3 regions of the Massilia scottii genome follow, and region 1 is predicted to be linked to each of the others. Evidence: predicted binding sites of a transcription regulator. Region 1 holds the regulator's gene; each other region holds the start of a gene.
The links. Region 1 encodes LexA, which represses DNA repair genes until DNA is damaged. Its sites were predicted from a motif close to ACTGTATNNNNATACAGT; they were not measured.
Positions count from the first base shown of each region.

Region 2: a site for LexA is predicted at 7,460-7,477, ahead of RBA41_RS13695 (PA0069 family radical SAM protein). Genes of this name have one in related genera too.
Region 3: a site for LexA is predicted at 5,711-5,728, ahead of RBA41_RS07410 (VRR-NUC domain-containing protein). Genes of this name have one in related genera too.

Region 1 is NZ_JAVCWM010000016.1:67,556-78,032, forward strand. It holds gene RBA41_RS21675 (SPOR domain-containing protein) at 1-974, shown strand, start outside; gene RBA41_RS21680 (CvpA family protein) at 1,000-1,485, shown strand; gene purF (amidophosphoribosyltransferase) at 1,527-3,047, shown strand; gene RBA41_RS21690 (cystathionine gamma-synthase family protein) at 3,051-4,289, shown strand; gene RBA41_RS21695 (tetratricopeptide repeat protein) at 4,384-5,109, shown strand; gene lexA (transcriptional repressor LexA) at 5,144-5,779, opposite strand; gene RBA41_RS21705 (DUF29 domain-containing protein) at 5,912-6,382, shown strand; gene RBA41_RS21710 (DUF29 domain-containing protein) at 6,412-6,858, shown strand; gene rpsF (30S ribosomal protein S6) at 6,997-7,401, shown strand; gene priB (primosomal replication protein N) at 7,443-7,736, shown strand; gene rpsR (30S ribosomal protein S18) at 7,771-8,061, shown strand; gene rplI (50S ribosomal protein L9) at 8,089-8,541, shown strand; gene RBA41_RS21735 (replicative DNA helicase) at 8,684-10,069, shown strand; gene RBA41_RS21740 (DUF47 domain-containing protein) at 10,143-10,477, shown strand, end outside.
Region 2 is NZ_JAVCWM010000008.1:194,168-204,644, reverse strand. It holds gene RBA41_RS13725 (PAS domain-containing hybrid sensor histidine kinase/response regulator) at 1-1,233, shown strand, start outside; gene RBA41_RS13720 (cryptochrome/photolyase family protein) at 1,271-2,812, shown strand; gene RBA41_RS13715 (pyridoxal-phosphate dependent enzyme) at 2,849-3,772, shown strand; gene RBA41_RS13710 (esterase/lipase family protein) at 3,767-5,101, opposite strand; gene RBA41_RS13705 (dienelactone hydrolase family protein) at 5,216-6,370, opposite strand; gene RBA41_RS13700 (tRNA-uridine aminocarboxypropyltransferase) at 6,779-7,423, shown strand; gene RBA41_RS13695 (PA0069 family radical SAM protein) at 7,529-8,662, shown strand; gene RBA41_RS13690 (hypothetical protein) at 9,340-10,477, shown strand, end outside.
Region 3 is NZ_JAVCWM010000004.1:296,270-306,746, forward strand. It holds tRNA gene RBA41_RS07375 (tRNA-Leu) at 104-188, shown strand; tRNA gene RBA41_RS07380 (tRNA-Leu) at 252-336, shown strand; tRNA gene RBA41_RS07385 (tRNA-Leu) at 404-488, shown strand; gene RBA41_RS07390 (serine hydrolase domain-containing protein) at 615-1,670, shown strand; gene RBA41_RS07395 (ATP-binding protein) at 1,722-3,530, shown strand; gene phaP (TIGR01841 family phasin) at 3,882-4,427, shown strand; gene RBA41_RS07405 (hypothetical protein) at 4,871-5,650, shown strand; gene RBA41_RS07410 (VRR-NUC domain-containing protein) at 5,753-7,405, shown strand; gene RBA41_RS07415 (ATP-dependent DNA helicase) at 7,413-9,668, shown strand; gene RBA41_RS07420 (LytR/AlgR family response regulator transcription factor) at 9,689-10,411, opposite strand; gene RBA41_RS07425 (sensor histidine kinase) at 10,399-10,477, opposite strand, start outside.

The sequences.
Region 1 (10,477 bases):
TCGCCGCCCGTGCCCGTTCCAAGCGCGCATCTTCCGCCGGCGAACCCGCAGCCCGCCGCGGCAAGGACGCGCGCGCCGCTGCCGATCCCGTTCTGCCCGAGAAAAAGCGTGCGCGCCGCCGCCTGGTAGGCGCCGTCGCGCTGGCGCTCGGCGTGGCGGTCGGCTTGCCGATGGTGCTCGACTCCGAACCCAAGCCGCTGGCCGGCGACATCGATATCCGTATTCCCTCCAAGGACAAGGTCGCGCCGCAGGCGCAGCCGCGCGCCGTGGCTGCCGCCGATGCGCTCGACAAACGCGAAGAAATCATCGACGTGCCGCCAGTGCCAATGGTGACGCTGCCGAAAGAAAGGCCGGTGCCGAGGGATGAGATCAAACCCGAGGCCAAGCCCGTGGCGAAGCCCGAAATCAAGCCGGCGGTGAAGCCCGACGTCAAACCGGTCGTCAAGCCGGAACCGAAACCGGTCGTCAAGCCCGAGCCCAAGGTTGTGGTCAAGCCCGAGGCCAAGCCTGAGAAGCCGAAGCCGGAGCCGAAAGTCGCCGAGGTCAAGAACGTCGAGAAGGCGCCCGAAAAGCACGTCGAAAAAACGGTCGACAAGGCAGTCGAGAAGCCGGTTGAGAAACCGCTCGCCAAGGCGCCGCCCAAGGTCGAGGAAAAGGAAAAACCGGCCGTCAAGCCGCCGGTGCCGGAGGCCCAGCGCGCCATGTCCATCCTCGAAGGCAAGGCGCCCGAGAAAGCCGTCGACGAGAACCAGCGCTTCGTGGTGCAGGTCGCCGCGCTGGCCACGCAGGAAAAAGTCAACGAATTGCAGGCCAAATTGAGCGGCGCCGGCATCCGCTCGTTCACGCACAAGATACCGACCCAGTCGGGCGACCGGATTCGTGTGCAGGTGGGCCCGTTCAGCAAGGATGAAGCCGAAAAAGTGCGCGCCAAGTTAAGCAAGATGGGACTGTCGGGCATCATGGTCCCGGGCTGATGACATACGTTTGGGCTGACGCAAGGTGACGGAGTTCGATTATGTGGTGCTGGTGATCCTCATTTCCTCGGTGATCATCGGCACGTTGCGCGGCCTGGTCAAGGAAATCCTGTCGCTGATCAGCTGGGTGGTGGCCTTCGTCGTTGCCAACGCCTACGGCGCCCAGCTCGCGCCCATGTTGTCGGTGATCCCCGGCGAAACGGTGCGCCTGATGGTCGCCTTCGTGGCGCTGTTCCTCGGCACCCGCATCCTGATGGGACTGGTCATGATGGCGGTCGACCTGATGGTCAAGGCCACGGGACTGAGTCCGGCGAACCGCCTGCTGGGGGCCACGTTCGGCCTCGCGCGCGGGGTGGTGATCGTGCTGGCCGCCGTCATCTTGTGCGGCATGACCGACCTGCCCAAGCAGGCGTTCTGGACCAAGGCGGTATCGAGCCCCATGGCGGAAGAGGGCGCACGGATGGTAAAGACATTGTTGCCCGCTGATTTGGCGCGGCATGTTCAGTTTTGATATTTTTTAAAATCAGTAGGTCCAGTCTCTAGGAGCGCACCATGTGTGGCATCGTCGGCGTCGTCTCGAATAACCCCGTCAATCAAGTGCTGTATGACGCTTTGCTGCTGTTGCAGCACCGCGGTCAGGATGCGGCGGGGATCGCAACCAGTCATTCCAATATGTTTTCCATGCACAAGGCCAATGGCCTCGTGCGTGACGTTTTCCGCACGCGCAATATGCGTTCGCTGCAGGGGAACTCGGGCATCGGCCACTGCCGCTATCCGACCGCCGGTTCGTCCAGCGAGGAAGAAGCGCAGCCGTTCTACGTGAATGCGCCGTTCGGCATCACGCTCGCGCACAACGGCAACCTGACCAATCAGGAACAGCTCAAGTCCGAGATGTTCCGCAACGACCGCCGCCACATCAACACCGACTCCGATTCCGAAGTGCTGCTCAACGTGCTGGCGCATGAAATCCAGGAATCGACCACCGGCTTCACGCTCGATCCAGATTCCATCTTCAAGGCGGTGCAAGCGGTGCACCGGCGCGTGCGCGGCGCCTACGCCGTTGTCGCCCAGATCGCCGGCCACGGCCTGCTGGCCTTCCGCGATCCGTTCGGGATTCGTCCGCTGTGCATCGGCACCAACGAAACCGACAACGGCACCGAATACCTGGTGGCCAGCGAATCGGTGGCGCTGGAAGGCATGGGTTTCCGCTTCCTGCGCGATATCGCGCCGGGCGAAGCGGTGTTCATCGACATGGACATGAAGCTGCACGAACGCCAGTGCGCCGACAATCCGTCGCTCAACCCGTGCGCCTTCGAGTACGTGTACCTGGCCCGCCCGGATTCGATTCTCGACGGCGCCTCGGTCTACGCCACGCGCCTGAAAATGGGCGAGTACCTGGCCGACAAGGTGCGCCAGGAGTTCAAGTCGGGCGAGATCGACGTGGTCATGCCGATTCCCGATTCCTCGCGTCCTGCCGCGATCCAGCTGGCGCTCAAACTCGGTGTCGAGTACCGCGAAGGCTTCATCAAGAACCGCTACATCGGCCGCACCTTCCTGATGCCGGGCCAGGCGATCCGCCGCAAGTCGGTACGCCAGAAACTGAACGCGATCGGTTCCGAATTCAAGGGCAAGAACGTGCTGCTGGTCGACGACTCGATCGTGCGCGGCACCACCAGCCAGGAAATCGTGCAGATGGCGCGTGAAGCGGGCGCGCGCAACGTGTTCTTCGCGTCGGCCGCGCCTCCGGTGCTGTTCCCGAACGTGTACGGCATCGACATGCCGACCCGCGATGAACTGATCGCCTACGGCCGCAGCACCGAGGAAGTCTGCCGCGAGATCACGGCCGACGCCCTGGTGTACCAGGACGTCGATGCGCTCAAGCGCGCGATCTCGGACGTGAACCCGGCGTTGACCAGCTTCGAGGCATCCTGCTTCGACGGCGTGTACGTGACTGGCGACGTCACGCCCGCGTATCTGGACCGGCTGGAATTCGCGCGCCACAATCCGAAAGCCGCACCGGCCGAAGATGCGGCGCGCACCCAGCTGAACCTGAACCTGGCGACCGCCGAGTAACTGATGAGCGAGAAGAAAAGCTACGGCTTCACCACGACCATCCTGCACAACGACCGGCAAAAGCCGATCGAGCATGGGTCGCTGCACAAGCCGATTCACACCTCGGTGACCTTCGGCTACAACGACGCGCGCCAGCTGGCGTCGGTGTTCCAGGGGAAGGAGCCGGGCTTTCGCTACGGCCGCCAGGGCAATCCGACCATCTCCGCGCTCGAAGACAAGATCACGCAGATGGAAGACGGCGTATCGACCTTGTGCTTTGCGACCGGGATGGGGGCCATCGGCGCCGTGTTCCAGGCGCTGCTGCGCGCCGGCGACCACATTGTGTCGTCGTCGTTCTTGTTCGGGAACACCAACAGCCTGTGGCAAACGGCGGCCGGGCAGGGCGTCGAGGTGGCGTTTGCCGATGCGACCGACGTGGCCAACGTCGAAGCCGCGCTCACGCCGGCCACGCGCCTGGTGTTCGTCGAAACCATCGCCAACCCGCGCACGCAGGTGGCGGACCTGGCGCGCATCGGCCGGCTGTGCAGGGAACGCGGCATTCTGTTCGTGGTCGATAACACCATGACGTCGCCCTACCTGTTCCGGCCTAAAACGGTCGGTGCGGGGCTGGTGGTCAATGCGCTGACCAAGTCGATCGGAGGCCACGGCAATGCGCTTGGCGGCAGCCTGACCGATACCGGCGAATACGACTGGAGCGCGTTCCCGAACATTGCGGCCAACTACAAGCGCAATGCGCCGGCGCAGTGGGGCATGGCGCAGTTGCGCGCCAAGGCCCTGCGCGACTTCGGCGCCTCGCTGGCGCCGGAAGCGGCTCACCACATCGCGGTGGGGGCGGAAACGCTGGCGCTGCGCATGGAGCGCGCTTCGGCCAATGCGCTGGCAGTCGGGCGCATGCTCGAAGCCGACGCGCGCGTGGCGGCGGTGTATTACCCGGGCCTGGCATCGCATCCGCAGCACGCGCTGGCGAGCGATCTGTTCAAGGCTTACGGTTCGCTGTTGAGCTTTGAACTGAAAGACGGCATCGATTGCTTCGATTACCTCAATCGCCTCAAGCTCGGTATCTCCGCCAGTAACCTGGGCGATACGCGCACCCTGGTCATTCCCGTCTCGCACACCATCTTCTACGAGATGGGCGCCGAGCGGCGCGCCAGCATGGGCATCGCCGAATCGCTGATCCGGGTGTCGGTCGGCATCGAAGACACGGCTGACTTGCTCGACGACTTCCGCTCCGCGCTGGATTGAACGGGGCAGGACGGCGCGCGCCGCCCTGTCATGTCATCTGGTGACGATGCGGGTTTGTCCACATGGTTCGTACAAATACAAGGTCCTACACGCGATGAAGAAATACCTGTTCTGCCTGGGCTTGATGCTCGCCGGCGTGGCGCACGCGGACGAGCTGGCCAACGCCAACGCCCTGTTCGCGAAAAAGGCTTATCCGCAAGCGCTGCAGCTGTACACCAAGCTGGCCAACGCCGGCAACGCCGAAGCCCAGCTGCACATGGGCGAGATGTATTTTTACGGCGAGGCCGGCACGGTCGACCTGGCCAAGGCCGAAGCCTGGTTCAAGAAGTCCGCCGCCAAGGGTAACAAGACTGCGGCCGGCTCGCTGGAGATGATGAAAAAGCGCGATGCGCGCCGTGCCGACCTGGATTACTGGATCGGCAAATACGATGGCGCCGACCTGACAACGGGCCAGTTCCGTTGCCCGGCGCCGCGCATTCCGGCCATGTCGAAGCAGAACGAAGAAATCGAGAGCGTGTCGGCCAAGGTCGCGGCCTGGCAGGATTGCTACAACGGCTTCGTGCGCAACCTGAACGAGGCCAGCCCGCTGACCAAGCGCATTCCCAAGGATGTGGCCGACCTGCTGACCAAGGAAGAAACCGAGCAGTCGCGCGTGTATCTGGAAGGCGTGTATGCGGGCATCGCCGAAAACGCCAAGGTCTCGGCCAAGCTGGTGCTGGCCGACTTCGGCGCGTGGCGTGCCGCCACCGACGCCTACATCAAGGAACACAACCGCATCGTCACCGAAGCGGCGGCGACAGCGCCGCGCAAGGGCGACTAGGCGGCAAGGGCGCAGTGGAACCGCGCCCGCACGCTCAGTTCCAGCTGCGCATCAACCCTACCGCCAGGCCTTCAAGCGCGAACTCGTCGGTTGCGGGATCGACGTGGATCACCTTGAAGTCCGGATTTTCCGGCAGCAGTTCGATCAGCGAGCCGGTCTTTTTGTAGCGCTTGACGGTGACATCGTCACCGATGCGGGCCACCACGATCTGGCCATTCTTGGCGCTGTCGACCTTTTTGACGGCCAGCAGGTCGCCATCCATGATGCCGGCGTCGCGCATCGACCACCCACGCACCTTGAGCAGGAAATCGGGACGCGACGAAAACATCGCCGGGTCCACGCTGTAGGTCGCTTCCACATGCTCCTGCGCGAGGATGGGCGAACCGGCGGCCACGCGCCCGACCAGCGGCAGCGACATGAGCAGGTTCGGCGGCGGCATGGCAATGGCGTCGACGCTGGCGCCGATCAGGCGGATGCCGCGCGAGGTGCCGGGCGAAATTTCGATGGCGCCCTTGCGCGCGAGCGCCTGCAGATGCTCTTCGGCCGCGTTGGCCGACTTGAAGCCCAGTTCATTGGCGATCTCGGCACGGGTAGGAGGAAAGCCCGTGTTCTCGATCGCATCCTTGATCAGGTTGAGGATTTGTTCTTGCCTTGGAGTGAGCTTGATCATCGGTATGCGGGACTGTGTATATGGACAGACTGTATTTTTGTACAGTATTTCGCGCAATGCAAGGGTTAATTAGCCGAACAGGCGAATTATTTGCGATGGGCGCTGTCCAACAAGTAGCAGAGGAGGTGAGTCATGGATCGGCTTGAGGTTCCAAGGGTGGGTTATGAGGAAGATTTTGTGCTGTGGCTTGAGGATCAGGCGGAGTTGCTGCGTATGGGAAAGTTCGAGCTACTTGATGTCGACAACCTCATCGACGAGCTTGAAGGCGCAGTGCGTGCCGACCGGAGTGAGCTCGAGGGGCACCTTGAATATATCACTGCGTACTTGCTCAGTTTGCAGTTGCGGCCACGGTACAAGCCACGGCACTGGTGCATCAAGCTGAACGACGCCCGTTTTGGCGTGGAATTGCTGATTGCCGACAGTCCCAGTCTGGTTGCCGACATACCCGAACTAGCAGCGCGGCGCTATGCCGAAGCGCGCCGGCGTGCCGCTTGGGAAACACGCCTGCCGGAGTCCATCTTCCCGGCTGCGCTACCTTACAGTGCCGCGCAGCTGCTCGACGACGACTTCGTGCCGTCGTACTCGCCGGATGAGGGGCCGTGAACTGAAATACAGGGTAGAGGAGGCGGGTCATGGATCGACTCGGGGTGCCACTTGCTGACTACGACGATGATCTGATCCAATGGATCGATCAACAGGTGAGGCTGTTGCGCGCCAGGGACTTTGAACACCTTGATGTCGAACACCTTGTGGAGGAGTTTGAGGAAATGGTCGGCCGCAATCAAAGGGAATTGTGTAGCCGGCTGCACGTTCTGATCATGCGCCTGCTCAAGTGCCAGTATCAGCCGCGGCGCAAGTCGACGAGCTGGCTGGCGACCATCAACGAGCAGCGCCGCGCAATTGCTCGGCTGCTGGAGCGCAGTCCCAGCCTGAGCAGGGCGGTCGAGCGCATGGCACGACAAGAGTATGCGCACGCCGTGCGTAGCGCGGCCATCGAAACCCGGCTACCGAAAAGCGCTTTCCCGCCGGAGCCACCCTACACCCCGGCCCAACTGCTCGACGACGACTTCGTGCCATGAACGACGCGCAATCGCACAGCTTTCTCAATGCGCCCTTGATTGTTGCTCTATTTCACGCTATAATCGCCGGCTTTCCCTTCCCACACTCGTCTTGACGCCGAGGTGGGCATTTGTTTAAACGTCCCTAAGGAGTTATGCATGCGTCATTATGAAATCGTTTTTATCGTCCACCCGGACCAAAGCGAGCAAGTCCCGGCGATGATCGAACGCTACAAAGCCAGCGTAACCACGCGCGGCGGTTCGGTTCACCGTGTTGAAGACTGGGGCCGTCGTCAGATGGCTTACTCGATCCAGAAGCTGCCAAAAGCGCACTACATCTGCCTGAACATCGAATGCGACAACGAGACCCTCGTGGAACTCGAAACCGCGTTCAAATTCAATGATGCCGTGCTGCGTCACCTCACCGTTAAGATGAAGAAGGCTGAAACCGCGCCGTCGCCGATGATGAAATCGGTACAACGTGAAGACGCAGCCAAGAGCCACCGCACTGAAGCCCCTGCTCCTGCAGCCGCTCCAGCGCCAGCTCCAGCCGCAGCAGCGTAATTGTTGACCGGGATCCCTGAACCTGACTTGACCTCACCTCGGTGAATCAACTCCAGTTCGTAGCCCTGATTTGCGAGCGCGACGTATTGCGCTATACCCCGGCCGGCGTGCCGATCGTGACCGCCACACTGATGCACAGTTCGCAGCAGATGGAAGCAGGGGTAGCCAGGTTGGTCGAATTTGAAATCACCGCGCTTGCCGCGGGCGAGATTTCAGGTCGATTCAGCCAGGCCGAATTGGGCGCCGTGCATCAGTTCACGGGATTTTTGGCCAAGAAGAACCGCAGCAGCAAAAGCCTGGTGTTTCACATCATTGATTTCTGTGCCGCCGCCTGACGCGACAGCACATTTTTAGATACAGGAGCCTCAAATGGCATTCGGTAAAAAATTCGACAAGAACAAGCTCAAGCTTAAAGAAAAGCGCAAACAACAGAACCCACTGTTCAAGCGTAAGAAATTCTGCCGCTTCACCGCAGCAAACGTTGAACAGGTCGACTACAAAGACGTAGACACCCTGAAAGACTTCGTCCAGGAAAATGGCAAGATCATGCCAGCACGCCTGACCGGTACCAAAGCGCACTACCAGCGCCAGGTTGACACCGCAATCAAGCGCGCCCGCTACCTCGCGCTGCTGCCATACACCGATCTGCACCACGCTTAATCGCTGCGGATAAACTGGAGAAACTCTATGCAAATCATTCTGTTGGAAAAAGTTGTTAACGTCGGCAACCTGGGCGATGTTGTTAAAGTCAAAGACGGTTACGCACGTAACTTCCTGATCCCGCAACGCATGGCTCGCCGTGCTACCGCATCGGCTGTCGCTGAATTCGAAGTCAAGCGCGCCGAACTGGAAAAAGCAGCAGCTGAAAAGCTGGCCGCTTCCCAGGCTCAAGGCGACAAGCTGGGCGGCATGACCATCTCGATCGCTCAAAAAGCGGGCGTCGATGGCCGTCTGTTCGGTTCCGTGACCAACTTCGACATCGCTGAAGCGCTGACGAAAGCTGGCTTCGCTGTAGAAAAAGCGCAAGTGCGCATGCCTACCGGCCCGCTGAAAACGACAGGCGAACACGCTGTTGCAGTAGCCCTGCACACCGACGTCGTTGTCGAGATCACCATCGCTGTCGTTGGCGAAGCTGCCTAAGTCATACTGCCTCATATAGTTGCCTTGCAAGTATCATGCTTGCATAACAACCACAAAAAAGCCGGGTCTTCCCGGCTTTTTTTACGCCCAAAATCCCCCAATTATGTCAGCCAGTTGACCCGAAGCAGGTATAATTCGCGCCATGAACGCACCATCCGATCCGCAGCTCGACGCACTCCGCATCCCGCCCCATTCCATCGAAGCAGAACAATCTGTGATCGGTGGTTTGCTGCGCGATAACGCCGCGTTCGACCGCATTGCCGACATGATGCATGCGGACGACTTCTACCGCTACGATCACCGCATCATCTTCGAGCAGATCGTCAAGCTGATCAACCAGTCGAAACCGGCCGACGTGATCACCGTGTTCGAGGCGCTGACCAACATCGCCAAGGCCGAAGACGTGGGCGGCCTGCAGTACCTGAACGCGATGGCGCAGAACACGCCGTCGGCGGCCAACATCCGGCGCTACGCCGAGATCGTGCGCGACCGCGGCGTGCTGCGCAAACTGATCACCGTGGCCGACGAAATTTCGGGCAATGCGTTCAACCCGCAGGGCAAGGAAGTCAAGCAGATGCTCGACGAAGCCGAGTCCAAGATCTTCGCCATCGCCGAACAGGGCGCGCGCGGCTCGCAAGGCTGGATCGCGGTGCAGCCGCTGCTGACCCAGGTGGTCGAGCGCATCGATGAACTCTACAGCCGCGACAACCAGAGCGAAATCACGGGCGTGCCGACCGGCTTCATCGACCTTGACCGCATGACGTCCGGCCTGCAGCCGGGCGACCTGGTGATCGTGGCCGGCCGTCCGTCGATGGGCAAGACCGCGTTCTCGGTCAATATCGGCGAGAACGTGGCCATCGAAGCGGGCCTGCCGGTCGCGATCTTCTCGATGGAGATGGGCGGCGCCCAGCTGGCCATGCGTATGCTCGGTTCTGTCGGCCAGCTCGACCAGCACCGCCTGCGCACCGGCCGCCTGAACGACGAAGACTGGCCGCGCCTGACGCACGCGATCCAGAAAATGAACGACGCCCAGCTGTACATCGACGAGACCCCGGCCTTGAATCCGATCGAGCTGCGCGCGCGTTCGCGGCGCCTGTCGCGCCAGTGCGGCAAGCTTGGCCTGATCATCATCGACTACATCCAGCTCATGACCGGCAGCCAGCCGGGCGACAACCGCGCCTCGGAGATTTCCGAGATTTCGCGAAGCCTCAAGGGCCTGGCCAAGGAGCTGCACTGTCCCGTGATCGCCCTGTCGCAGTTGAACCGGTCGCTGGAACAACGCCCCAACAAACGCCCCATCATGTCCGACTTGCGCGAATCGGGCGCTATCGAGCAGGATGCGGACGTCATCATCTTCCTGTATCGCGATGAGGTCTACAACCCGGATTCGCCCGACAAGGGCACCGCGGAGATCATCATCGGCAAGCAGCGTAACGGCCCGATCGGCTCGATACGACTGACCTGGATCGGCCAGTACACCAAGTTCGGTAACTACAGCGGTAACCTGGCGGTCTACCAGGGCGACTAAATCACGATGCCGCCGCCATGAGCGGTGGCCTTCTGCAGTATCAATAACGCTTTAACGCTTTAACGGAGAAACCATGTTTGGACGCCTGATGCCCACCGAGGGCAAATTTTTTGAGCTCTTCAACCAGCACGCCGCACTGTGCGTGAAGGGCGCGCATGAAATGGTCGGCCTGATGACCAACTTCGACGACCTCGAAAACCGCGTCCATGCGATCGAAAGCATCGAGAAGCAAGCCGACAAGATCACCTACGCCACGGTCGACATGCTGCACAAGACCTTCATCACGCCGATCGACCGCGACGACATCCACAAGCTGATCACGCGCATGGACGACATCCTCGACCTGATGGAAGACGCGGCCCAGACGGTCTCGCTGTACGACCTGAAAGCGGTGACCCCGGAAGCGAA
Region 2 (10,477 bases), on a different contig from region 1:
ATCCGCGGCAAGGTACGCTGCGACGCCGACGGCGAGCCGTTCGCGGTGCGCGGCGTGACGCTCGACGTCACCGAACGCCTGCGCGCCGAAGAAGACCTGCGCGACGCTCACCGGCGCAAGGATGAATTTCTGGCGATGCTCTCGCACGAGCTGCGCAACCCGCTGGCGCCGATCAGCTGCGCGGCCCAGCTGCTCAAGCATGTGCGCCTGGACGACGTGCGCCTGCGCGAGACGACCGACATCATCATCCGCCAGACCGCCCACATCACGGCGCTGGTCGATGACCTGATCGACGTCTCGCGCGTCACGCGCGGCCTCATTTCGACCGACCAGAAACCGCACGACATGAAGCGCATGATCGGCGACGCGGTCGAGCAGGTGCGCCCGCTGATCGAAGCGCGGCGCCACCGGCTGGCGGTGCTGCTGCCGCCCGGCGTGGTGTCGGTGATGAGCGACCATAAGCGGGTGGTGCAGGTGCTGACCAACCTGCTCAACAACGCGGCCAAGTACACGCCCGACGGCGGCAATATCGTGCTGGAGCTGGGGCTCGACGGCCAGCACCTGGTGCTCACGGTGCGCGACGACGGCATCGGCATGGGTGCCGACCTGCTGCCGCGCGTGTTCGACCTGTTCACCCAGGGCGAACGCAGCGCCGACCGCTCGCAGGGCGGCCTGGGCGTGGGCCTGGCGGTGGTGCGCAGCCTGGTCGAACTGCACGGCGGCCAGGTCGGCGCCGCCAGCGAGGGTGTGGGCAAGGGCAGCGTGCTGACCCTGCGCCTGCCGCTGCTGGCCGGCCAGGCGCCGGCGCCCGCACCCATCGCGCAACGGCCGGCCGCGCCGCAGCGCCCCCTGCGCGTGCTGGTGGTGGACGACAATCCCGATGCGGCGCTGATGCTGTCGATGCTGCTCGAAGCATCGGGCTACGATGTGCTCACCGAAAACGGCTCGCACGCCGGGCTGGCCAGCGCGGCGCGCCATGTGCCGGACGTATGCATCCTCGATATCGGCCTGCCCGACATGGACGGCTACCAGCTGGCGCGCAAGATACGCGCGGCCGACGGCATGCTGGGCGCGACCCTGATCGCGGTGACCGGCTACGGCCAGGAGCAGGACCGGCGCCTGGCGCTCGCCGCCGGCTTCGACCATCACCTGGTCAAGCCGGTCGATTCGTCCGAACTGGCGGCGCTGCTGCTGGCGCGCGCGGCGCGGCCGATGGAGGCGGGCGGCGCGTGATAAACTGGCGCTCTCCGATCGGACCTGCCCGCCAACCATGCCGCCATCGACGACAACGCTGCGACTGATCCTGGGCGACCAGCTCAATCCTCTGCACAGCTGGTTTTCCGAAGCGCGCGCCGACGTCGTCTACGTGCTGATGGAAGTGCGCCAGGAAACCGGCTACGTCCACCACCACGCCCAGAAGATCATCGCCATTTTCGCCGCCATGCGCGCGCTGGCGCGCCAGCTCGAAGGCGAGGGCCACCGCGTGCATTACCTGCGCATCGACGATCCGGCCAACCTGCAGGCGATCCCCGCCAACATCGACGCGCTGCTGGCCCATTACGGCGCCACCCGGTTCGAATACCAGGAGCCGGACGAATACCGGCTCGACCTGCAGCTGGCCGATTACGCGGCGCGGCTGCCGGTGCCGGGGACGATGGTCGGCAGCGAACATTTCCTGACCGCGCGCGACGAGGCCGAACGCATCTTCGCCGGCCGCGCGCAGTGGCTGATGGAGTATTTTTACCGCCAGATGCGCCTGGTGCACGGCGTGCTGGTCGAACAGGGCGGCAAGCCGGCCGGCGGCCAGTGGAACTTCGATCACGACAACCGCAAGCCGTGGCGCGGCGCGCCGCCCGAGCCGTTCGATGCGCGCGCGCAGCACGATCATTCGGCGCTGTGGGACAGCATCCAGGCCGCCGGGGTGGACAGCTTCGGCCGCCCCGACGCGGCGCGCATCGTCTGGCCGCAAGGCCGCGCCGAAGCGCTCACCCACCTGGACGCCTTTATCCAGCATGGCCTGCCGCACTTCGGGGACTACCAGGATGCGATGCACACCAGCGCTCCGCGCCTGTTTCATTCGATGCTCTCGTTCGCCCTCAATACCAAGATGCTGCACCCGCGCGAGGTGATCGCCGAAGCCGAAGACGCCTGGCGCGCCGGCCACGCGCCGCTGCACGCGGTGGAGGGCTTCATCCGCCAGATCCTCGGCTGGCGCGAGTACGTGCGCGGCGTGTACTGGGCCAATATGCCCGGCTACGGCGAGCACAATGTGTTCGGCCACACGACGCCGCTGCCATCCTGGTTCTGGGACGGCAAGACCAAAATGCGCTGCCTGCGGCACGCCATCGGCCAGTCGCTCGACGATGCGCACGCCCACCATATCCAGCGCCTGATGATCATCGGGAACTTTTCGCTGCTGGCGGGACTCGAACCGAAGCAGGTGCATCAGTGGTATCTTGGCGTGTATGTCGACGCCTTCGAGTGGGTGGAGATGCCGAACACGATCGGCATGAGCCAGTTCGCCGACGGCGGCCTGCTGGCGACCAAGCCGTACGTATCGGGCGCGGCCTACATCGACCGCATGAGCGACTACTGCAAGGGCTGCCACTACGATAAAAAAGCGCGCCTGGGGGAGACGGCTTGTCCGTTCAATGCGCTGTACTGGGATTTTTTCGAGCGCAATGCGCAGCAGCTGTCGGGCAACCAGCGCCTGGGCATGGTGTACCGCAACCTGTTCAAGATGGATGACGCCGCGCGCGCCGCCTGCGGCGAACAGGCGGCGGCGCTGCGCGCGCGGCTCGGGGAACTTTGACTTCGGTGTACAACTTTACGGGATCACGACCTTACGATGACATTACATATCGACACTCCACTGCTCGCTTCGTCGGCCATGAGCAAGCCGGGCCAGACGGTCTGGCTCAAGATGGAAGCCTTGCAGCCGACCGGCTCGTTCAAGCTGCGCGGCATCGGCCACGCCTGCGAAGAGTACGCGCGGCGCGGGGCGAAACGCTTCATCTCTTCGTCCGGCGGCAATGCGGGTCTTGCCGCCGCGTATGCGGGCCGTCAGCTGGGCTTGCCGGTGGTGGTGGTGGCGCCGGAAACGACCAGCGAGCGCGCCCGCGAACTGATGCGGCGCGAGCAGGCCGAAGTCATCGTCCACGGCGCTTCCTTTCACGAAGCGAACGCGCTGGCGCTGTCGATGGTGGGCGAACACGACGCCTTCATCCACGCCTATGACGATCCGCTGCTGTGGACCGGGCACGCGTCCATGATCGATGAAGTGGCGCATGCCGGCGTGATTCCCGACGCGGTGGTGCTGTCGGTGGGCGGGGGCGGGTTGATGTGCGGCGTGATCGAAGGCCTGCGCCGCAATGGCTGGGACAAGGTGCCGCTGTTCGCCGTCGAAACCGACGGCACCGATTGCCTGGCGCAATCGATCGAGGCCGACGAACGCATCGAACTTCCACGCATCGCCAGCATCGCCACCACGCTCGGTTCGCGCCAGGTGTCGCAGGCGGCGTTCGACTGGACCCGGGTGCATCCGATGAGCAGCATGGTGGTCACCGACCAGGCGGCGGTGGCGGCCTGCATCCGCTTCATGGACGACCACCGGGTGGTGGTGGAACCGGCCTGCGGCGCCTCGCTGGCGGTGGCTTACGCCGGCCGTCCTGAATTGAGCGCATTCAAGAATGTGCTGGTGATCGTATGCGGCGGCGTGACCGCGACCGTGGCCCAGTTGCAGGCCTGGTCGCGCACGCTCAGCCCGTCATAATCCGTACAAAATGGCCGCGAGCGCGTCGTAGATCGGATACACGCGCGGCCCCTGCTTGGGCCAGCCGATCATGTCGAAGTGGTCGTAGGTCTTGTAATTGCGCAGGAAATTCCAGCTGCCGCGCACCGGCGTGCCATCGTAGTCGCGCGCCGGATGCCCGGACGGCGCGCGCATGCTGACCGTGTTGACCACGCCATCGTTGGCGAACCAGTTGTGGTCGACCGGCACCCGGCCGGCGACGGCCAGCGCGTACGAGCCCATGCCGCGCTTGCCGGCCGACGGTATCACCCACTCGCCCGCATACGGCCGGGTCAGCGACGCCATGTCGGCGCGCGGATACTGGAAGGACGGGTTCTGGAGCGGGAAGAGCAGGCGGTCGGTGTTGTTGCAGCACGCGCTGCCGGCCTCGGTCGCCTGGTTGCTGATCGAGAAGTAATACACCGAGCGCGAGGTCTTGGCCCAGTCGTTGAAGGTGCGCGCGCCGTCGGGCGTCATTTCGGCCTGGGCCGAGTCGAAGTTGTCGCGGCTCGAGAACGGCGCGGCCAGCACGCGCTGGTGATAGGCCGCCGGCGGTTCGACCGAGGTGCTGCGCAGGCCGAACTGTTCGAGTCCGAAATCGTGCACCGGCTGCGCCACGTTGCCGATGCTGGCGAAGGCCGCGATGCCGCTCGCCAGTTGCGTGAGCGCCGCGCCCGATTCGCCCATGGCGTCGCGCAGGCTGGTGCCGTCGTTGGGCGAGGAAATGGTGGTGGCGCTGACGACCCAGCCGGTCTTGCCACCCTTGTACAGCTCGCCGCCGCCTTCGTCGCCGTGGGGCGAGCCGTTTTCGAGCAGTTCGATCAGGGCGCGGATGGTCTGGCCGCCCTGGCTGTGGCCGACAAGGTGGATCGGGTGGCGCGCATCCCAGGCCGGGTACAGCGCGGCCGGGTAGCCCTGCGGATTGTTGGCCGGGTCGGCGGCCCAGCATTTGCCCTCGGGCTTGCGCAGCGCGCCAAAGCTGGCGAACCTGGCCGTGTGGCTGCTGCCGTAGTCGACGCAGCCGCCCTTGATCTGGTAGTACAGTTCGGCCGCGCGGTCCCAGTTCGAGCTGATCGCCCCGACCGAGGCGGCCCACACCTGGTGCTGGCCCTGATGGGTGCGCATGTGGCCGACGATATCGTCGAACCCGCCCCAGTATTTGAATCCGGTGCGGGTGTACTGTTCCGGGCCGAAGCCGAGGAAGCCGTGCACCAGTACGATCGGATAGTTGTTTGCTGCTGAGGCCGCTTGGAAGGCGCAGGACAGGAAGAGAGCGGGAGCGAGGACTGCGCGGAGGATAGGTGACAACATGATTCTCTCCAGACGAGAAAAAACGTCGGCACATTGTATATGCATTTGGCGCGCGCACGCGTTCGTCGCGCATTCGCCACGCATTCGCCGCGTGGCTGTGGCTGTGGCGTTACATCAGAGGCTGCCGGTGCCCGCGCCGCCGCTGTCGGCAACAGCGTCGCTGGAAGCCAGCTTGCCTTGCCACACGACGTAGTCGTCGACCGAGTACAGCTGGCACGGCTGGCCGCTGGTGCGCGCGCAGGCGGCCAGCGCGCGCGCGTGCGGATCTTCCCCTTCCTCGGCCCAGCACCAGGCGCCGCTGGGCGAGACGGCAAAGGCGCGCGGGGTCATCTTGTGCAGATACTCGCGGTAGGCGGCGCGACCCTTTTCGCCCAGGTAGGGTACGGCGGCGATGTCGTCGACGCGGGCGAAATCGGTTTTCGGCACGGTCGGCGCGTCGGCCACGGCGACCACTTCGCTGGTCGGCATGCCGATCTGCTGCAGGAAGCGTTCGGTTTCGCGCCACCAGATGCCGGCGCCGTCGCGGCTGGCGATCATGCCGTGCGCGTCGCGCTTGAAGGCGCCGAATTCGACCAGGCGCGCCTTGCCGCCGGCACGCTCGAAGGCCGCGTGCATGCGCGCCACCAGCTCCGGCCCGAACAGCGAATCGTTCACGCCATACATCCACAGGCTGGGAATCCTGTTGCCGGCGCCATAGTTGGCGAAGGCTTGCACCAGTTGCGCGCGCCAGTCGCAGCGGTCGGCGTCGTCGCGCAGGCCGCCGGCGAAATTGATCAGGCCGCGCACGCCGGGAACATCGCGCGTGCCCAGGGCGATGGTGGCCAGGCCGCCGTACGACTGGCCGGCGACGACGATGCGTGCGGGATCGACCCAGCTCTGGCGGCGCGCGAAGTCGATGGTGTCGAGCACATCGCTGGCCTGGGCGTAGCCGTTGGCGGTCATGTTGCAGCCATGGTCGGCGTAGTTGCCGGTGGAGCCGGCAAAGCCGCGCCGCATCGGTACCAGCACCGCATAGCCGCGCTTGACGAAGGCGGTCGCCATGTAGATGAAGCGCTCGCGGGTCTGCTTGCGCGGCTCGCCCGATTCCTTGCCGTGGTTGATGATCAGCAAGGGAAACGGGCCGGCGCCGTTGGGACGGAACACGGTGGTCTGCAGTTCCGACTGCCTGGACGGACCGGCGGGAACGGCGATCACCTGTTCGTTGAGCCGGTAGTCGAGCGGCAATTCCTGCTCGATCGCCACCGACGGCAGCAGGGTGAAGCCGGTCACCAGGGCAGTCAGGAGGAGGCGCAGGGCGCGGGGAAAAACGGTAGCGATGGTGGGCTCCGATGGATTGGATTGCCTAAAGGAATGATCTGATTTTATGCAGGTAGATACTCCTGGGCAATACCGGAATGGCAATTTGGGGGAGGGCATGCGAAAAATAGTTATGGATTGCACGCTTTGTTGCTGGGATGGTCGTGGCCCCCGGGGTTGATGCCGGATATTGGTAAAATATTTCTTATGAGAAATTTTTCTCGCGATACCAGAGCGCAGGTGTTACGCAGGTGTTAACATGCGGCTGCTGTCAAATTCAGGGCTTGCGCCCTTCGCCAACATGAAAAATCTCACTCCTGGAATCCGCCTGACGTGCGGTCATTTGACGCGCGAGCGCCGGCACCCACTGCGGCTGGCTCGGTGAACGCCCCCGCGCAGCAGGGACAAGCCGGGCCGGCCCGGCGCAGCGTCTGCGCGCACTGTGCGCGGCCTGCCGTGGCCTGCATTTGCCGCTGGATCAGTCCCGTCGAGAGCGCGGTGCGGCTGCTGATCCTGCAGCATCCCATGGAAGTGAGCAACGCCAAGGGCAGCGCGCGCCTGCTGCACCTGAGCGTGTCGGGCAGCACGCTGGTCGCGGGCGAGGTGATCGATCCGGCACAGCTCGGCGAACTGCTGACGGTGGAAGGCCGGCGCGCCGTGCTGCTGTATCCCGACACGCCGGACGACAGGTCGCTCGGCATGCCGGCGCCCCCGCCACTGCCGCCGGAGCTGTTGCACGCGCCTGGGCGGCTGCTGCTGGTGGTGCTCGACGGCACCTGGCGCAAAAGCCGCAAGATGCTTTATCTGAACCCCTTGCTGCATGCGCTGCCCCGGCTGCCGCTGAACGACATGCCGCCATCGCGCTACCGCATTCGCAAGGCGCACGCGCCGGACCAGCTCTCGACGCTGGAGGCCGCTTGCCATGCCTTGGGCGAGATCGACGGCGACCATGACAAGTTCCTCCCGCTGAGCCGCGCTTTCGATGATCTCATCGATGCGTTTGTGCTGCATCAAGGCCGGATTTGAACGCTGCTTGAACAAGCTGCGGCACCGACGTAGAATACTGTATGTTTATACAGTTAAATAGGTGCTGCGGTGACCGATCACGACAAGGACTTTGAAGAAAGCGTCATGCTCCCGCCGCGTCCGCTGGCAGCGCAGAAGGGGCGCGGGGCGGTGACCAACCTGCAGGGCCGCTACGAAGTCAACGCGCGTGAGCGCTTCGACGACGGCTGGGTGCATGAAGACGATGAGGACGAGGCGCCGGCACCGTTCCGCACCCAGGTAACTGACGAGTTCGCCAGAACCATCCTCAGCCGTAACACCTCGCCCGACATTCCCTTCAATGTCTCGCTCAACCCCTACCGCGGGTGCGAGCATGGCTGCATCTATTGTTTTGCGCGGCCATCGCACAGTTACCTTGGTCTGTCGCCCGGGCTGGACTTCGAGAGCCGCCTGTTCGCCAAGGTCAACGCGCCCGATTTGCTGCGGCGCGAGCTGGCCAGGCCATCCTACGTGCCCGAGCCGATCGCCCTGGGTGTGAACACCGATGCTTACCAGCCCTGCGAGCGCGGCATGGGTATCACGCGGCGCGTGCTGGAGGTGCTGCACGATTGCGAGCATCCGGTAGCGCTGATCAGCAAGTCGTCGCTGATCGAGCGTGACATCGACCTGATCGCGGCCATGGCGGCGAAAAACCAGGCGATTGCGGCTGTCACCGTCACCACGCTCGACCCGGAAATTTCGCGCACGCTGGAGCCGCGCGCGGCGGCGCCGGCACGGCGTCTGCGCACCATCAGGCGGCTGACGGACGCCGGCATCCCGGTGCGGGTCAGCGTCGCGCCGGTGATTCCCTTCGTCACCGAGCCCGAGCTCGAACGGGTGCTGGAAGCGGCGCGCGACGCCGGGGCAGTGAGCGCGCACTACGTCGTGCTGCGCCTGCCGTGGGAGGTCAATCCGCTGTTTCAGGAATGGCTGCAGGCGCACTTTCCCGAACGGGCGCAGCGCGTGATGAACCGGGTGCGCGAAATGCGCGGCGGCAAGGACTATGACAGCGACTTCAGCAAGCGCATGCAGGGGGAGGGCGTGTGGGCAGATCTGATACGTCAGCGTTTCGTCAAGGCGGTGGAGCGGCTGGGCATGAACGCCACCGGCGGGCGCTTTGCGCAACTCGATACCTCACAGTTCAAGCGGCCTCTGGTGGTGCCGACGGCGCCGGCCAAGCAATGCGGCAACGCGACGGGGCAGCTTGATTTGTTTGGCTAGCTTGAAGCTTGTTTGCGAATGTTCTTCAGAACGCGAGTAGGCCGTGATTCGTATAATCTGGATCAGCTTAGTGCCACTCGCATTACGAACAGGCCCAACCGTTGCTCGTTGACTGGCCGACCTTGCTGGCCGCACCACGGTTGTCATCAATAACGGCAGCGCAACGGCGATGGCGGTCATACAATCGTGTACCGAGTGTATTTCCTGCGCTACGCCACCGAGTACCTGACAGTTCTTTCGCTCGCTTTGCTGCGGTTGCTTTTCGCTTGTGGAAAGTGATGCATGATTCGGATGTTGGCCGTATCACCTATCTGCCTTATCAGGCCGATCCCTCAGGTCTCTCAAATGTACCGAACGAACCCTTGTGAGACGAAAAATTGCCTTGGTCGCGGTGCCTCGCAAGGGTGTACCTGTACGGTACAATCGTCCACTGGCAACTTCCGCTTTCGGCCAAGAGTGCAAGTCAAGGGATTTTCCTGACTGACCGCTTCAGGCTGAAAATGGGTCTTCACTGTGCCTTGTGTGCAGCAAAACAGCAGTCGACTGAGAGGACTCTTGATCATGCACCGACCGTGGCGGAGCTGGCGAGGCGCTCGCCCGACGGCACTACTATCGAAAGTTGAACGATGGCCAGAACTTGCATAATTTGCCAGCAAGCCGCCGGTTCCGGCGAGCACGTGTTCCCTGCTTCATTCGGAGGGCGACGGACAAACAACGGAATCTACTGCGAGAAGCACAACAATGCGTTCGGTCGCCATGTCTCAGCCCTTTTGTCCGGCGTTGATATCGTCAATGCATTGATCGGTGTTGTTCCGGACCGCAAGGACGAGGTTCGACCTGCGCCGGCAACATCCGCCGACGGCGAGCAGTTCCTCGTTGCGGGAGGGAAAGTCACGCTTGCCCCGCCGCCCTCCTTAGATCAGAGACCTGAGTTGCTTGGGAAGCAGCTTCAGATCGGCTTTGCCAACGAGGCGCAGGCAAGGAAGTGGATCGCAGAGCAGGAGCGCGCCGGCTACAAGGTCGCCACCGGAGCCTTTAGTGCACCGCAAACGAAGATCTTTGGAGAGGCCCTGCACGCCCGGAGATGCCTGGGCGACGAAGATTTCATGCGAGGCCTGCTCTACTTGGCGCTCACTTTTGTTGCGCATACCGATCCCGAGTTGGCCAGATCCGAGGGACTTACAGAGGTTCGAACCATCGTCGAAAAGGACGGGGCGGTCGAGGGCCGGGCTCTCTGGGAACCACCCAGTACCCTGACCCAAATCAGCGCGAATCCCTTCGCTCATGGACATACCGTCGTCACCGGCCCCGACGCAAGCTGCAAGCGACTCGTCGCGCTGATCTCGCTGTACGGCGCGATTCACTTCGGCATCGATCTTGGCGACCTCGCCGAAGGCAATGTCCCAGAACGAGTCACTACGCATATTGACCCGCTCGCGCCGCGTCCTCCGCAGGACGTGCAGGTCACCCGCGAACGTGTAGCCTTGACGCTGAGCACCCTAAAAGAAAGCACGGCGTACTTGAGTCAACTTCGCGCGGGAGAGGTCGATCCGCTCAGCGACGTGCTGCATGACGCCAGCGTTCGTGAGTTGCTGGAGGCGAGCCGTGCTACTCTGAAAGAGCTCCAAAAGATCTCGTCCCTACCTGTCGACGAACAGATCTCGAAAGTCCTTGCGCTACTGAGCGTGCATGACCAGCGAATCTTCAATTGGATGCGGACTGGCTTCTTGGGCTACAGCGAATCGGAGCCAAAAATTCCTGAGGCGGTGCGCTTTGCCCTGCAGACCTTCGTCTCATTGGATAACTCTGCTCCAA
Region 3 (10,477 bases), on a different contig from region 1:
AAAGAGTAACGAAAGTTAGTCTGGCGCAAAACTCCGAAAGCGAGTATGATAGCAGAAGTCGGCGGCAACGCCGGTTTGCAGCAAAAGAAGCAGGCAACACAATGCCCACGTGGCGGAATTGGTAGACGCGCATGGTTCAGGTCCATGTGCCGCGAGGTGTGGGGGTTCGAGTCCCTCCGTGGGCACCACTCCCTGGAAGATGTTTTCCTGAGAGTACCAAGTAGTCAAGTAGTTGTAGTAGCTGTATCAATGCCCACGTGGCGGAATTGGTAGACGCGCATGGTTCAGGTCCATGTGCCGCGAGGTGTGGGGGTTCGAGTCCCTCCGTGGGCACCACTCCCTGGAAGATGTTTTCCGAGAGTACCAAGTAGTCAGTAGTAACTGTTGTAGTAGCTGTATCAGTGCCCACGTGGCGGAATTGGTAGACGCGCATGGTTCAGGTCCATGTGCCGCGAGGTGTGGGGGTTCGAGTCCCTCCGTGGGCACCACTCTACCGGGTTAGTATATTCCCGCAAAATTCCATCAGCGCCGCAGTCCTTGCATAAAGGCTGCGGCGTTTTGCGTTGTGCGGCCGCTTTCATGCAGCGCACATCTGCGCCATTCAGAAAGACGCCATGCGCTCTCGTTTTCTCGGCGGCCTGTTGGCCGTTGCCATGTTTGCCTTGTCCGGCGCCGTGCGCGCCGACCCCGTCGACGATATCGTCAATGCCGAAATCGCACGCCAGCAGATTCCCGGCGCCAGCATTGCCGTCATCAAGGATGGGCGGGTCATCAAGGAAGCCGGTTACGGCATGGCCAACCTGGAGCACCGGGTGGCCGTCACGCCCGATACCGTCTTCCAGTCCGGCTCGGTCGGCAAGCAATTTACCGCCGCGCTGGTCTTGCTGCTGGCAGCGGACGGCAAACTGCGGCTCGACGATCCGATCTCGCGCCACCTTGCGGGCACGCCGCCGGCCTGGAAAAGGATCACGGTGCGCCATTTGCTCAATCACACCGCCGGCTTGCGCGATCCGGACGACATCCTCAAGCTGAACCAGGATTACACCGATACGCAGTTGCAACGCGCGGGCAGCACGCTGCCGCTGCAGTGGGCGCCGGGCACGAAATGGGCTTACAGTAATTTCGGCTACCAATTGCTGGGCATCCTGTGCACCCGGGTTGGCGGCAAGTTTTACGGAGAGCAGCTGCGCGAGCGCATCTTTGCACCAGCGGGCATGCAGGCGCGCATCATCAGCGAACGCGACATCGTGCCGCACCGCGCCGCCGGCTATGACGTGGTCAAGGGCGAATTCAAGAACCAGGAATGGGTGTCGCCCACGCTCAACACCACCGCCGACGGGAGCTTGTACCTGACCGTGCGCGACCTGGCGAAGTGGCATCTCGCGCTCGATGGCGACCATCTGCTGGGCGCGGCAATCAGGCAAGCCATGTGGACGCCCACCACGCTCACGGATGGCAGCACGGTTCCCTACGGTTTCGGCTGGGAGACGTCGCCGACGCTGGAGCGGCGCTCGCTCTGGCACGACGGCGCGTGGCAGGGCTTCACCACCCAGGGCACGCGCTTCGTCGACGATGGCCTGGCGGTAGTGGTGCTGACCAACCGCTCGGAAGCGAAGGTCGACAAGCTGCTCGAACTGGTTGCCGCACACTACCTGCGCGCGCCACGCTGACATTTGCGCTGGCGGCGCCGCTTGGCTACACTGATACTCTGTCCGGATCCCATGGTCTGTGTGGTGAAGTCGCCCTCCGAAACCGAGTGCAGCAAGGTCCCCGTGCCGCCGCCCGATGCGCGCGCGAGCGCCGAATTGCAAGTGAACTACCGCGCCCTGCTCGCGCGCTTGCCCGATAATGTCATCCTCATCAACGTCGCCAGCGGCTGCCTGGCCGATGCCAACCGCGGCGCGTGCGAGCTGTTCGGCATGAGCGAACAGATGTTGCTGACGCGCGCATTCGGCGAGCTGTGCCCGCCCTGCCAGCCAGACGGGCAAGCGTCGGCGCAGCTGCTGGCCACCCAGATCGAACGCGCGCTGGCCGGCCAAGGGGGCCTGTTCGAGGCCCGTTTTCTCCCCGCCGGCGGACGCGAGATGACGTGCGAAGTGCGGCTGCTGGCGCTGCCGCCGCCGCACGCCCATCTGGTGCACGCGCGCTTTGCCGACGTTACGCGCCGCGTTCTCGACGACGAACTGCGCCGCGGCCAGAATCGCCTGCTCGACATGATCGCGCGCGGCGCCCCGCTCAAGGACATTCTCGACAGCCTGATGCTGCTGATCGAGCGCCAGTGCGACGGCGTGCTGTGCTCGGTGATGCTGCTCGACGACGACAGCGTGACGGTTCGTTCGGCATCCGGCCCCAGCCTGCCGGCGGACTTCCTGGCCGCGTTCGACGGCGCCATGATCGGACCCACCGCGGGCTCCTGCGGCACCGCCATGTACCGGGGGGAAACGGTGATCGTCACCGACGTGATGAGCGATCCCCTGTGGGACGATTACCGCGCGCTGATCGCGCCGCATGGCTTGCGGGCGTGCTGGGCGACCCCGATCAGCCTCGACCGGGACCAGATCCTCGGCTCCTTCGCCATGTATTACCGCGATACGCGCGCCCCCGGCCAGGATGAGCTGCGCCTGATCGGCGTGGCGACCCACCTGGCGGCGATTGCCATCGAACGCACGCGGCGCGAAGCGGAACTGGCCCAGCACCGCGACCACCTGCAGGAACTGGTGGCGGTGCGCACCGCCGACCTGTCGCGCGCGCAGGAAGAACTGGTGCGGCGCGAAAAACTGGCGGCGCTCGGCGCGCTGGTGGCCGGCGTCGCGCACGAACTCAATACGCCCATAGGCAACAGCCTGGTGGTCGCCACCTGCCTGGCCGAGAAAACGCGCACCGTCAGTGGCAGCCTCGAGGCCGGCCTGCGCCGCTCGCAGCTGGAACAATTCCTCGGCGAGGCCGACGAAGCCGCCCAGATCCTGGCACGCAATCTGGAGCGCGCGGCGCGGCTGGTGGCCAGCTTCAAGCAGGTGGCGGTGGACCGCAGCAGTTCGGAGCGGCGCGCTTTCATGCTGTGCGAACTGGTCGACGAATTGCTGCCGCCGCTGCGCATCCTGGCGCGCCATCGCGAGGTCGACATCCGCGCCGAGGTCGCGCCCGGGCTGGCGATGGACAGCTACCCGGGCCCGCTGGCCGAAGTGCTGACCCACCTGGTCGACAACTGCCTGGTGCACGCATTCGCCGACGATGCGCGCGGCGCCATCGTGATCGGCGCGGGCGCCGGGCCGGAAGCGAGCGTGGTCGTGTCGGTCGCCGACAACGGCGCCGGCATCGCCGCGCCGCTGATGCCGCGCGTGTACGACCCCTTCGTCACCACCAGGCTCGGCACGGGCGGATCGGGACTGGGACTGCATGTGGTGCACAACATCGTCAGCGGCGTGCTGGGCGGCACCATCGAACTCGATAGCGAACTGGGCAAGGGTTCCACCTTCCGCCTGCGCCTGCCTGCGATCGCCCCCGCCATGAACGGCCAGGACAGCGGCTGACGGCCGGGTCCGGCACGCGGCACGCTTGACTTGCGGCGTGAAGAGACTATGCTCGCTCTGGCATATGATAACTTTCCGCAAACTCGGTGTAACCGCCCTGCTCGCCTGCGCCTGCGCAGCGCTGCTTGCCGCGCCCGCACCCTGGTTCACCTGGCGCAGCAAGGCCGACGGCAAACTGGTCTGTCACCAGACGCCGCTCGGACCCGGCTGGGAAAAGGCGGGCGGTCCCTATCGAGATAGCCATTGCACGAAGTTGCTTATTGCTAAATAATAGCCAAATGATAGGTAAAAAAACACAGAGGAGAAGACTGAAAGCTGTCCGTTGCATCCATTCCAACTGAGGAGAAGTCAATGTTTACGAATCCCGAACAATTTGCATCCGCCACCAAGACGCTTTTTGAACTCCAGATGATGACCTTTAACGCCCTGACCAGCAAAGCGGTACAGGGCGTGGAACAGGTTGTCTCGCTGAACATGACGACTGCAAAAAATTCGGTGCAAGGCACCATGGCCATGGGCAAGGAAATGAGCCAGGCCAAGGACCCGAAAGCGGCGATGGACGTGGCAGCGGCCCACGCCAGGCCGATGGCGGGCGCGGTGGTGTACGGCGAACAGCTCAAGGTGATCATCGACGACATCCACAGCGAATTCACGCAGGCTGCCGACGCCCATATCGCCGAAGCCAAAAGCACCCTCACGGCGCTGATCTACGACGTGACGCAAAACGTCAAGCCGGGCAGCGAAAATGCGGTGGAAATCATCAAGACCGCGATCGACAATGCATTCCAGGGCTACGAACAGGTAACCAAGGCAACGCGCCAGGCGGTGCAGGTGGTGGAAGACCAGATCGCCAAGGCCACCGCGCAGGTGGCGCCGGCTGAAAAGAACGCGGCGTAACAAGCTCCATTCCGCTCTGACAATAAAAAACCGTCGTTGCCGCGCTTGCGGCAACGACGGTTTTTTATTGTCCGGCAGCGCGCGTCAGGCCACGGCGCCCCCGCACACCACCAATACCAGCACCAGCAAGGTAATGCGCTTGCGTGTCGCGAGGCGGCCGACCGCCTTGTGTGCAAAATCTCTCAACGTGTTCTCCTGGTGGCGCCGCGACCTGGGCCGCGGCATGTGGGTGCAAACACCATTATTGGATCAGCGATGCAACCGCCGGTTGCGATTGATCAAGCCACTCTTGGTTCCCTTCACGGTGTTGCAAAATCTGCCGACATTTGATGCGGCTCAAACGACCTGACAGCTGGACCCGAAAGCACGACAAATATCAGAAGCATTCCGACTGGAATTGTTTCTAATCGGAATGTCCGTGTTCTCACCTCCAGGAGTTGTCCGTGTCCATTCCCGCCCAAAACAGCTATCCCAGCACCCTGCCCGACCAGCGCCTGAGCACCCGGCGGGCCTACGATATCGAGCAGCAAGCCTATGCCGCGGTCGGGCGCAGCTTCGCCGCCGGCAGCGAGGCGAAGAACCGCCATCTGCGCATTGTCTTCGCCGCGGTGGCGGTGGTGACGATCATGATCCTGATTGCGGCGGTGGCCATGCTGACCCAGGAAAACGTCAGCTCGCCCCATGCGCTCAAGATCGCCGCCGCCAGCCAGGCCGCGCCCGAGCCGGCCAAGGGCAAGCCGGTGGTGATCATCGATGAAAAGGACGATGCGCCCAGGCGGCCGGTGCTTGCCTCGGGGCCCATTCCGCCACTGGTGCTGCTCACGCCCGCCGAGGCGCGGCCTGCGCCGGCGATGGCCCCGGCGATGGTCCAGGCGCGGCCGGCGGCGGTGGTCAAAACGAGCGTCAAGGTGCGCGAGCGCGGCAAGCTGGCCGCCGCGACGGTCAAGCATGTCGCCTTGAAGGCGGGAAAACCGGCACATCCGCAGGCCGCCAACAGCGCGGCGGCGCGCAAGGCCGCGCGCAAGGCGCCGGTTCCGGTGAAGCGCAAGGTGTCGGCCTCCGCTGCCGCCAGTCAGGTGCAGCAGGCCCGGCATGCCGACACCGGTGCGCTCGACACCCTGTTCTCCTTCGCCAGCCTGCCGCGGCGCTACCTGGGCCAACCCGTGCCGACGGCGGCGGCCCGGCTGACGCTGCCGCGCCGGCACTACCTGAGCGAACCCTGAAAACCACGGCCGCACGCACTTGACGTGATTTTGCTGGGGTTTGACGGCCACTGGCGATATACTGTACATAATTACAGGTATCGGTCGATTGCCCGCAGTACGATGCGCAAAGTTCTTGAGAATGAGTTCTACTACCTGGACAACTTCCATCAGGTATTGGAATGGATTGCCGGGCGTTACAGCGACTTGCTCACCGATGAGGAGCAAGCGTTCATCGCCACGTTCCCGTCGCTGCCGCAGGCATCGCGCGCGCTGCTGGTGCGCATGGTCATGCGCAAGGGCATGGTCTTCCGCGCGAGCAAGCTGAACTATGCGGAAATCGGCTGCGCGGTCGAGGCCGCGCGCCACCTGCTGCCCACAGGCTGGGTCCAGTGCGACCCGGTGATCACGCTCGACGAACTGTTCGAGCTGCTGCTCAAGGCCGAAATCGGGAGCATTTTCAGCCTGTCCCTGCACGAGAAAAACGCGCGCAAGGCCGAGCAGCTGGCCGCCCTGCGCGAAGCGTTCGGCGACGCCCGCGCATTTTCCGCCTGGTACCGCGACTCGCCCGACACCGTCTACAGCATCCCCGTCAAGGCCCTGTGCGACCGCCTGCGCCTGATCTTCTTCGGCAACCTGCGCCAGGACTGGACCGAATTCGTGCTGTCCGACCTCGGCTTGTTTCAGTATGAAAAGGTCGAGTTTTCGGCCTCCTCGCGCGGATTTCGCGCCCGGCGCGATGTCGACGACTACCTGGCGCTGCACCAGTGCAAGGAGCGCTTTCGCGCCGGCGACGCCCTGCCCGAGGTGCTGGCCAGCCTGCCGCGCGACCAATTCGACAACGAATGGATCGACAGCCGGCGCGAACGGTTGATGTTCCAGATCGCCCAGCATGTGGAAAAGCAAAAAGACTGGGGCCAGGCGTTCGCGCTCTACGCCTGCTGCAACTATCCCGGGGCGCGGGCGCGCGCCATCCGTGTGCTGGAAAAACACGAGCGCCATGCCGAGGCGCACGCGCTGCTCGAACGGGCCCAGGCCGCACCCGAAAGCGACGCCGAGCGCCAGCAGCTGCTGCGCATCGCGCCGCGCCTGCGCCGCAAACTCGGGCACCAGCCGCTGCCGTCGCGCCGCAATCCGTTTGTGGCGCGGCTCGACCTGAGCCTGCCGATGCCGCCTGAACCCGGCTGGTGGGTCGAAGGCATCGTGCGCGACCATCTGGCGCGCGCCGACGCGCCCGTGTACTACGTCGAGAATGCGCTGATCAACTCCCTGTTCGGCCTGCTGTGCTGGCGTCCGATCTTCAGCGCCATTCCGGGGGCGTTTTTCCACCCGTTCCACCGCGGCCCGGCCGACCTGCACAGCGCCGATTTTTACCGCCGGCGCGAGCGCGAGTTCCGCGCCTGCCTCGACCAGCTCGACGACGGCCGCTACCACGACACGATCCGCGCCAACTACGACGGCAAGCGCGGCATCCAGTCACCGTTCGTGGCGTGGGAAGCGCTCAGCGCCGACCTGCTGGAGATGGCGCTGGCCTGCATCCCCGCGCCGCACCTGAAAAAATGGTGCGAGCGCATCCTGCTCGACATCAAGGCCAACCGCAACGGCTTCCCCGACCTGATCCAGTTCTGGCCCGTCGAGCGGCGCTACAACATGATCGAAGTGAAGGGCCCGGGCGACCGCCTGCAGGACAACCAGCTGCGCTGGATCGAATACTGCGCCGCGCACCAGATGCCCATTTCAGTGTGCTACCTGCAGTGGGCGCAGCCGTGTTCGTGAGGCGCGCGTGAGCTACGTTGTGGCGGTGCGCGCCCTGTGCGAATTTTCAGCCAAGCAGGGCGACCTCGATCTGCGCTTCACGCCCTCGCCCACGGCCCAGGAAGGCATCGCCGGCCACGCCGTGGTGGCCGAGCGGCGCGGCCCGGGCTACCAGAAAGAGGTCAGCCTGTCCGGCGAATACGGCCCGCTGCTGGTGCGCGGACGGGCCGACGGCTACGATCCGGCCCGGAACCTGATCGAAGAAATCAAGACCTGCCGCGGCGACCTTGAACGGATGCCGGCCAACCACCGCCACCTGCACTGGGCGCAGGTGCGCGTATACGGGCACCTGCTGTGCGCGCAGCTCGGGCTTGACGAGGTGTCGCTGGCCCTGGTGTATTTCGACATCGGCAAGCAGACCGAAACCGTGCTGCGCGAAACCCGCAGCGCCGACGACCTGCGCACGATGTTCGCCGAACAGTGCGAGCGCTTCGTGGCGTGGGCCGCGCAGGAACTGGCGCACCGCGCAGCGCGCGACGCGGCGCTGGGCGCGCTGCGCTTCCCGCATCCGGCCTTTCGTCCGGGCCAGCGCGACCTGGCCGAAACCATCTTCCGCGCCAACAGCAGCGCGCGCTGCGTGCTGGCGCAGGCGCCGACCGGCATCGGCAAGACCGTCGGCACCCTGTTCCCGGTGCTCAAAGCGGCGCCGCTGCACCGCCTGGACAAGGTGTTTTACCTCGCCGCCAAGACTCCCGGGCGCAAGCTGGCGCTCGACGCGGCGCAGGCGATCAAGCGCAGCGCGCCCGGCATGCCGCTGCGCGTGCTGGAACTGGTCGCGCGCGACAAGGCGTGCGAGCATCCCGACAAAGCCTGTCACGGCGACTCCTGCCCGCTGGCCAAGGGCTTCTACGAGCGCTTGCCCGCGGCGCGCAGCGCGGCGCGCGAGGTGACGCTGCTCGACCGCGAAGGCTTGCGCGAAGTCGCGCTGGCGCACCAGGTGTGCCCGTACTACCTGGGCAGCGAAATGGCGCGCTGGAGCGACGTGGTGGTGGGCGACTACAACTACTACTTCGACATGGGCGCGATGCTGTACGGGCTGGCGCTGGCGAACCAGTGGCGGGTCAGCGTGCTGGTGGACGAGGCGCACAACATGGTGTCGCGCGCGCGCAAGATGTATTCGGCCGACCTGGAACGCGGCCAATTGCGGGCGGCACGCGCGGTGGCGCCGGCGCACCTGAAAAAGGCGCTCGATAAGGTGGGGCGCAGCTGGCCGTCCAAGGATGGCGCGGACTATGAGGTACTCGCCGCGCCGCCCGGGAAGCTGCTCGAAGCGCTGCAGGCTGCGTCGAGCGCGATCACCGATTTTTTGGCGGAGAACCCGGGGCCGATGGAGCCGGACCTGCAGCGCTTTTACTTCAACGCCATGCACTTCGCCCGGCTGGCCGAGACCTTTGCCGAGCACTCCATGGTCGACTGCACGCGCGATGGCGCGCACGCGTCCACGCTCGCGATCCGCAACATCGTGCCGGCGCCGTTTTTGAAACCGCGCTTTGCGCTGGCCCACGCGACGGCCCTGTTTTCGGCCACGCTCAGCCCCTGGAACTACTACAGCGATGCGCTTGGCCTGCCGCCGGACACGGCCTGGGTCGACATCGACTCGCCCTTCGTGGCCGATCAGTTAAGCGTGCATGTGGTGCGCGACATTTCCACGCGCTTTACCCACCGCGCCAGATCGGTGGAGCCGATCGCGGCGCTGATCGCGCGCCAGTACGCGCAGGAGCCAGGCAATTACCTGGCGTTTTTCAGCAGCTTCGATTATCTCGACCAGGTGGCCGACCGGGTGGAACGCGAATTCCCCGGCATCCCCGTGTTCCGCCAGCCGCGCCGCATGGCCGAAACGGAGCGCGATGCTTTTCTGGGGCGCTTCACGCTCGAGAGCCGCGGGGTTGGCTTTGCGGTGCTGGGCGGCTCCTTCGGCGAAGGCATCGACCTGCCGGGCGCGCGCCTGATCGGCGCCTTCATCGCCACGCTCGGGCTGCCGCAAATGAACCCGGTCAATGAGCAGATACGCCAGCGCATGCAGGCGACGTTTGGTGCGGGCTACGACTACACGTATCTGTATCCGGGCATGCAGAAGGTGGTGCAGGCAGCCGGCCGCGTGATCCGCACCGAGGGCGACCGCGGCGTGGTGTACCTGATCGACGACCGCTTCGCCCAGCCCGAGGTGCGCGAACTGCTGCCGCGCTGGTGGCATGTGGACCAGGCGCGCACGGCGTCGACCTAACTACTTATCACCGTCGCAGATCAGCCGATCAAGGCCCTGACCTTCTGGTAGCCGCTGCGGCTGACCGGGAGGCGGGTGCCATCCCTGAGGATCGCGGTGTGGCTGTCCCTGCCCTGCTCGATGCGCTCGATGGCGCCGAGATTAAGCAGCCAGGAACGGTGAATGCGCACGAAAAGGGCCGCATCGAGCTGGCTTTCGAGTTCCGACAGGCGCTGGTTTTTCAGGTAATGCTTGCCGTCGGCGCTGATGCGCACGTAGTCGTCCTGCGCTTCGATGTAGTCGATCTGGCCGGCGGCGATGATGTGGACGCGCGCGCCATCGCGGATCAGGACCCGCTCCAGCGGCTTGTTGCGCAGCGCGGTCTCGCGCAGCACGGCGTCGACCCCGACTTTGGCGACGCTGGTGCGCGCATGCGCCAGCGCGGCATCGAGGCGCTGCTGGCTGAAGGGTTTGAGCAGGTAGTCGACGGCGTGGATGTCGAAGGCCTTGAGCGCGTACTGGTCGAAAGCGGTAACGAATATGTAGCGCGCCTTGGCGCCGGCCAGTTCCACGACCTCGAAACCATTCAGCTTGGGCATCTGGATATCGAGGAAAACCAGGTCCGGTTCCAGTTCGGTGATGGCCTTGACGGCGTCGAAGCCGTTCGCGCATTCGGCCACGATGTCGATATCGGCATGCTTGCCCAAAAACTCGCGCACCAGGCCGCGCGCGAGGTCTTCATCGTCGACGATTATGACGCGCATGATGGTTCCAGTTCTTTCGTGTGGGCGGGCAGCGTCAGCGCGACCCGGAACAGGCGCGCTTCGCGC